Regions from separate parts of the Paenibacillus sp. 102 genome, predicted to be linked through region 1. Evidence: predicted binding sites of a transcription regulator. Region 1 holds the regulator's gene; each other region holds the start of a gene.
What was found. Region 1 encodes NrdR, which represses ribonucleotide reductase genes. Its sites were predicted from a motif close to AACACNATATATNGTGTT; they were not measured.

Region 1 (2,280 bases):
AGCACATCGACTCCATACACGTAGGCTAGTGTAATGACACATTCACGTACTTGATCCGTAATTGCCTTTCTTGGGACAAGCGTCGACAACCCTTCTACAAATAAGGAAAAATCGAAGAAATCATTCCAAACCTTAGGAGCAGTCCCCTTCTCATTTCCAGGCATCATTGTTGTCTTCGGAATACGAAGCTCCTCTTGCGCATGTTCAAATTGACTTGGGTTAAATGAACCAAATACATCATTAAAAGAATGTGTAACATTTTCATACGAAGTAAAGTCGAACTCTTCTTCTAAGAAGTATTGCTTGACTTGATTATATTTCGCCCGGCTTAATCTGTTGTACAAGAAAATACTTAAAACAATATCATCAAAAAATTGTTTTGGAGATAGCGGTGGCTGCAATTCGTATATAAACATTCGAATATCTTTTTCTTTTTTTATATATACGTTTAAAAGCCCAATCGCTTCTAATTTCACCCGTTCTTCATATACTTCAGGAAGCTGCATTTGCATTGTCACCATAAGGGAGTGATGTGTATTCTCTTTTCCAAATACACGATCCTGCTCTAGCTCTCCCCACAGCGTCATGTATAAGCTAAAAGCCTTGCTACCCACTAGTGGTTGATATAACATTGTTAATACCTTACGATCGTAATTATGTAGCAATCCTTTTGCACTTACTTTATAACGATCGATCGGCAACAGCTCCATCCATGACTGTTTTTCCATTCCCTGCAATTCCTTTCTTTTGTCCATTCTACGTATATAACTTATTAGTAAAAAAGAGCTAATAGCTTACGCTTCTAGCTCTTTTTCACGTAATTTGCGGGTTCAATTCTTCCACCAACTCCAAAAGAAATGAAGCGAAAAGACAGCCACCGCGAATCAGAGTTTTATCCCGCATTAACGGGCAGTAAGATCCCCGCCTCAAGATTCAGAGAGAAACAAGGAAGATAGGTGGGGAATCAACTGCCTGTAAAAGCCCGATTGGTGAGGGCTGGAGAATCCCCCCACTGATTAAAGTTTCACTTTATCTTATTCTCTTTCTTTTTGCAGTATATCTTTTAATTCTTCGATGAATACATTTAAATCTTTAAATTGACGGTATACAGAAGCAAATCTTACATAAGCAACATCGTCAATATCTCGAAGTGCTTCCATTACGATTTCACCGATCATATCACTTTTCACTTCTGATATTCCTAAATTACGAAGCTCACGCTCTACGTTTTGCGTTACTTCTTCTAATTGTTTTAATGATACAGGTCTTTTTTCACACGCTTTAATTAATCCACGCAAAATCTTTTCTTTATTAAACTCTTCTCGTGTTCCCTCTTTTTTGACAACAATAAGAGGTGGTTCTTCTACTCGTTCAAATGTCGTAAATCGATTTAAACAACTTTCACACTCTCTTCTTCTTCGAATGGAGCGCCCCTCATCTACCGGACGTGAATCCAATACTCTTGTACCATTATGAAAACAGGTTGGACAACGCAACTCATTCACTCCCTTCCAATTTAATCTTCATTCTTCTCACTTCACCTACATGTGAAAATATATATACAATATTATATAACCTATTTGTCTACGCTTACTACTTATCAATACTTCAATTTATATAAACTAAAAAAGAGGTGCATTATACACCTCTTTACATTTTAAATCAATTATGTTCTTTTTTAAAGAGCTTTTGTTTCTCTATGCTTAATTTCGAAGCTACCTGTGCCTCGAGGAAGCTCGATGCTCTCTCTCGTTTTTGCATTTAAACCTTCTGCAATATATTCTGCAGCAACATTTGGATCAATACGATCCCCACAAGTATAAACATCAATACTTGCATAGCCGTGTTCTGGAAAGCTATGAATTGTTAAATGTGATTCCGAAATGATTACAACTCCACTTACACCCTGTGGTGCAAATTTATGAAAAGCAACCTCACGTACTTCAGCACCAGCTCTTAGTGCTGCATCCACAAATAATTGTTCAATAAACGGCATGTCGTTAAGCTTGTCGAAATCGCAATCCCAAAGTTCAGCGATTACGTGACGACCCATCGTGTCCATAGTATCCATTCTACAGTTCCCCCTCATAAAAATTTAATCTAACTGTTCGAATTGAAAACTAATTTGCAATTTGGCTTGCTCTACTACCACGGGGGAAAGTTAGTCCAGAGAGGTCCTAACCCTTTAAGTAGTAACTACGTACCTCAGCTCTTAAGTTTACGAGTGTTAGTATACTTTGTTTATTTTCATTTTGCAACAACAGTTTTTTCGATTTTTTG
Region 2 (2,280 bases), 970 kb from region 1:
GGGTGTGCAGGGTCATCTTTACGGATTCCTAAAGAAAGTCCTTTTTGCACAGTGCTGCATCCGCCATATTGTACGAAAAAGCGAAGTGTATCGCCAGATTGTAAGTTTAATTCATCTTTATACCAATTTACTGCTTCTTTTGTTACGGAAAGATTCATGTATAGTTCCTCCAAGTTATGTTGCTTTTTCTTTAGTATAAAAAATAACGCAAAAAGACGCTATTAATATGCTTTGCGTTTTCTTTTTGCGTTATGTGGGTCACAACCTTACTTTTGTTTCTTTGTTAAATTTGCTTTCGGTTCAGTTTTATTTATAATTCGTCCAATATTTGCACGGTGTCTATAAATAACCATACCAGCTAATAAACACATCGCAACAATGAAGATTTTATCCCCGTCAATAATTGATGCGATAACAGCAACAACAGCCGTTACCATAGAAGAAAGCGATACGTATCTCGTTGTAAATAGCAGGGTGAAAAAGACAACGGCTAATATTGCAAAAATAATTGGAGCGTAGCATAAGAGTACTCCAGCAGAAGTTGCAACTGCTTTTCCGCCGCGGAATTTTGCGAAAATTGGATATACATGTCCAAGAACTGCAGCTAATCCAAACCAAAGGGGATGGATATCTAAAGCGAAAATTAACGGAAGTGCTGTCGCTAACGTTCCCTTTAAAATGTCAGCAATTGTAACGATAAAACCTGCTTTTTTCCCTAGCGTCCGAAATGTATTCGTTCCTCCTAAATTACCGCTACCATGCTCGCGAATGTCGATTCCGTAACCAACTTTTCCAACAACAAGTGCAAATGGAATCGAGCCAAGTAAATAGGCAACGACAAATAAAAGATATGTAATAAGCATAAGTTCAGTCTCCTTTATTCAAATGTGTTGATAAAGGGTAAAAAGAGTTTTTCCCATACATTGTACCATACATTTGTAAAGAGCACATTTCTTTTTTGTAAATGAAAAATTCAAAGTTTCTTTAAAAAACTTTCACAGGAATGTTACATTTCTCACAGATTGATTAAGACTATATGTTGTATCATTTTGTTAGTAGATTAACAAGATGTTGTTGGAGGTTTTGGAAATGATGAAACAAAGTGCACGTGAAGAAGAATTGGTGAAGATGTTTGAAACAATTGTCCATGGGAATGAGCAAGATTTAATGCAAGAAAATGCAAATGTTGATGGACGGTCTCCTATGGGGATGATGGGAACATTCGCATCTGAGAGCGCAAAATATTATGCAATGGAACAGTTACTTTCTGAACAAGTGAAAAAAGCAATCAGTCAAAATATATTATACCCACATGATTTAGATTTTTATGCGACAGGTACGACAACGTGTTCGCAAATTCCTTTAGCACAAATGCTTGAGAAAGGATTTCATACTGGGCATGGACATATGAGACAACCTCAGGATATTAAGAGTGCATTGGCACTTTCTTCGATTATTTTTCAAGCGAATCAAAATATGCAGCACGGCGGGCAATCATTTGCGTTATTTGACATTGATTTAGCACCGTATGTGAGAAAAACATTTGAGAGAAATAAGAAGAGATTAGGGACGTATCCGTTAACAAAAGAACAAGTAGAAGATTTTGCATGGAAAGAAACAGAGAATGATACGTATCAAGCTTGTGAAGCATTTATTCATAATTCCAATAGCATGCATAGTAGAGGTGGTGGACAAGTTCCATTTATTTCCATTAACTACGGAACGGATACATCAAAAGAAGGACGCATGTTAATTAGACAATTATTACGAGCGACGCAAGCAGGATTAGGAAAAGGGGAGACACCTATTTTCCCAATTCAAATTTTTAAGCTGAAAAAAGGTGTCAACTTTGAAGAGAGTGATCCGAACTATGATTTATTTGAATTGGCATTGGAAACGACAGCTGAGCGGTTGTTCCCGAATTTTTCATTTTTAGATGCATCGTTTAATGCTATGCACTATGATGGTCGTCCAGAAAGCGAAGTATGTTATATGGGCTGTCGTACGCGTGTTATGTCCAATATTCATGGAGAAGAGACTGCAATTGGAAGAGGGAATTTATCGTTTACTTCTATTAACCTCGTGAAATTAGCATTGATTAGCGGTTCAAAAGAAGCATTTTTTGAAGCTTTAAATTATTATGTGGATCTTGGCATTGGTCAACTATTAGAAAGATTTGCTTACCAATGTACGAAAAAGGCAAGAGATTTTCACTTTTTATATTCACAAGGAGTATGGCGTGACGGAGAAAAATTGCATCCTGAAGATTCCGTTGCTGAA
Region 3 (2,280 bases), on a different contig from region 1:
ATTTTTTTTGTATCGAGGAATTCTATAATATCCCAATGGAAAATGTTTAAATATACTGCTCCGGCACCTTTTCTTTGCATATTGTTACTCCATACCTTTAAAACGTATGGGGGATAGTCATTTCTGCTATCCTCTCTATATCGCTATAGAGTTCAGACCATATCTTCTTCTCACCTACAACCTTGGTTTGAGAAGCCAGGTTCGAGCTATATAGTCACCTACATAGCCACTTGGTCGTTGGACCTTCTCCCTATCTAATAGACTTAGGAGCTCGGCTGCTGATTTCCTGCAATCTTGGATTTTTAGGGGGCGCTACGTAATTTCTTCGTAGTATCCTGCCTCGATATACTCAGGCGTTCCAGCAATTGACCCGGTTTTATAGTTGAGCCATAAGTTAACCCAACTGATTCGCATATGAAAACGAATCTTCAAGCAATTTCATAACTGGTACAACACCGCTTGCAGCGTTATCAATGCCTTTAATTTGCTCACCGCGTGCGCGTAGTTTGGACAAGTTTAAAGCTACTCCTCCGCCAATTTTCGATAACTGCATCGCCGTATTAATATTAAATCCAATCGAATTTAAGCTATCATCCATCTCTAACAAGAAACAAGACACCATTTCTCCTCTTCTGCTTCTTCCCGCATTCAAAAAGGTTGGTGTCGCTGGTTGGTAGTTTTGTTTTACAATCATGCTTGCAAATTGTTTTGCTTTGTTAACATCGCCGCGTCCTAAGTATAGTGACACAATTGCTACACGATCTTCGTAGCTTTCTAAGTATTGTTTTTGATCATTTGTTTTTAACGCATAATCCTTATAAAACTTAGATGCCGCCATATAAGATTGGAACTCGAAGTTTTCACCGTATGCAACGTTATATACTTCCTCTACTTCCTCCAACTTATACTCGTCCAGAACGTTGTAATAGTAGTCATGTTCATTCATGTACTCAATTCGCTCTGCCACGCTCTCAAAATGAACGGTATTCGCTCTCGCTTCTTCCATAAAGACTTCTAATGCTTCTTTATCCTTATGAAGCTGATAGAAACCGTCTTGCATTTGCGTGATTTCATTATTCAGTTCAATGTGTCGCAATCTCCCGCACCCTTTCTTTAAAATATTCTACATCTTTATTTGTTCCAGATAACTCGAATTTTGATACAATAGGTACTTCGTATCTGGTTGAGATTTTATCTGCACTTGCTCCGAACATATCTCCCCAGTTGCGATTGCCACTTGCAGATACGCCTTTTAAATTTGCATTATTGCGCTCTAAAAATTCTAAAACACGTTCCGGCACATTTCCAAAACCTGTTGTATACGTAATAAGAACAAAATCTTCGTCTAATACTAGATTCTCATTAATTTGAACGGCCGGCATATTTAATTTGTGGATGAAACGCTTCACGTTTCCTGTCATAGAATCATATGCAACCAACATTTCCGACCCTCCCCTTCTTTCTTTAATATCTAGATGTCGTTTCATGATTTCCCTATATATTGTATTACGTTTCAAAACAAGACACAAGATATATGTATAAATTCTTTCTTTTTTTAACTTTTACTTTTCGACATAGCATGTCGTTTTTTTTCAATACAAAGACTATGAAACAACATTCTAAAACTCATGTCAATAAAGTGCTTTTCAAAAAAGTTGTCAACGAATTTAACCATTTTCACAAAAATGTTACCAATATTTTTTGTAAAAAAACGATAAATGCTGGAGAAACTTATTTCTCCAGCATCACACAAAAAAGAACAGACTTTAAATTGTAATCTGTTCGAAACCGGTTACACATTATTTAAATCACACAAGCGAGGAATTCTCCCCTTGTGGATGAAACATTTATTATATCGAATACATATACTTTCTTTTTTGTTACACAATAAAAAATATCACTATAATGAAAAGGAAATTTATTATGGCACACCAATTTATTCGTTAGTGTGATAAGAATTTCAAAAAACTGTACACAAAGCATCAATCATTCGCAATGTTCAATACGTAAAATATCCTTTATAAATAAATGATGAAAATTTTCATCTCTATCTTGCATGGTAAACACTGGTGCTTCTTCATCAAAATATACAACCATTCCCTCTACATATTGATTCATATGCTGAAATTTCACAGTTGCTCGAATTTTGGTTTCTTGCTCATATGCTACTTTCAATTTTTCTATAACTTCTTTTGTACGTTTTCGTTTCTCGGGAAACATAACCATTCCTACAAATCGTTTTCCTGTGCCATCTTTCCACATGTAATCCCAGTGCGGTAA

Region 2: the regulator NrdR is predicted to act here: its motif matches at 1,029-1,046, upstream of AAIE21_RS00570 (anaerobic ribonucleoside triphosphate reductase).
Region 3: the regulator NrdR is predicted to act here: its motif matches at 1,491-1,508, upstream of nrdI (class Ib ribonucleoside-diphosphate reductase assembly flavoprotein NrdI).

What each region holds. Positions count from the first base shown of each region.
Region 1 is NZ_JBCGHT010000001.1:1,083,833-1,086,112, forward strand. Features, by position in the region: gene AAIE21_RS05715 (replication initiation and membrane attachment family protein) at 1-728, opposite strand, end outside; gene nrdR (transcriptional regulator NrdR) at 1,035-1,496, opposite strand; gene speD (adenosylmethionine decarboxylase) at 1,679-2,062, opposite strand.
Region 2 is NZ_JBCGHT010000001.1:111,862-114,141, reverse strand. Features, by position in the region: gene AAIE21_RS00580 (HesB/YadR/YfhF family protein) at 1-158, opposite strand, end outside; gene plsY (glycerol-3-phosphate 1-O-acyltransferase PlsY) at 267-863, opposite strand; gene AAIE21_RS00570 (anaerobic ribonucleoside triphosphate reductase) at 1,090-2,280, shown strand, end outside.
Region 3 is NZ_JBCGHT010000002.1:415,269-417,548, forward strand. Features, by position in the region: partial or broken gene AAIE21_RS08080 (ribonucleotide-diphosphate reductase subunit alpha) at 1-83, opposite strand, end outside; partial or broken gene AAIE21_RS08085 (ribonucleotide reductase N-terminal alpha domain-containing protein) at 398-1,096, opposite strand; gene nrdI (class Ib ribonucleoside-diphosphate reductase assembly flavoprotein NrdI) at 1,083-1,442, opposite strand; gene AAIE21_RS08095 (hypothetical protein) at 1,987-2,280, opposite strand, start outside.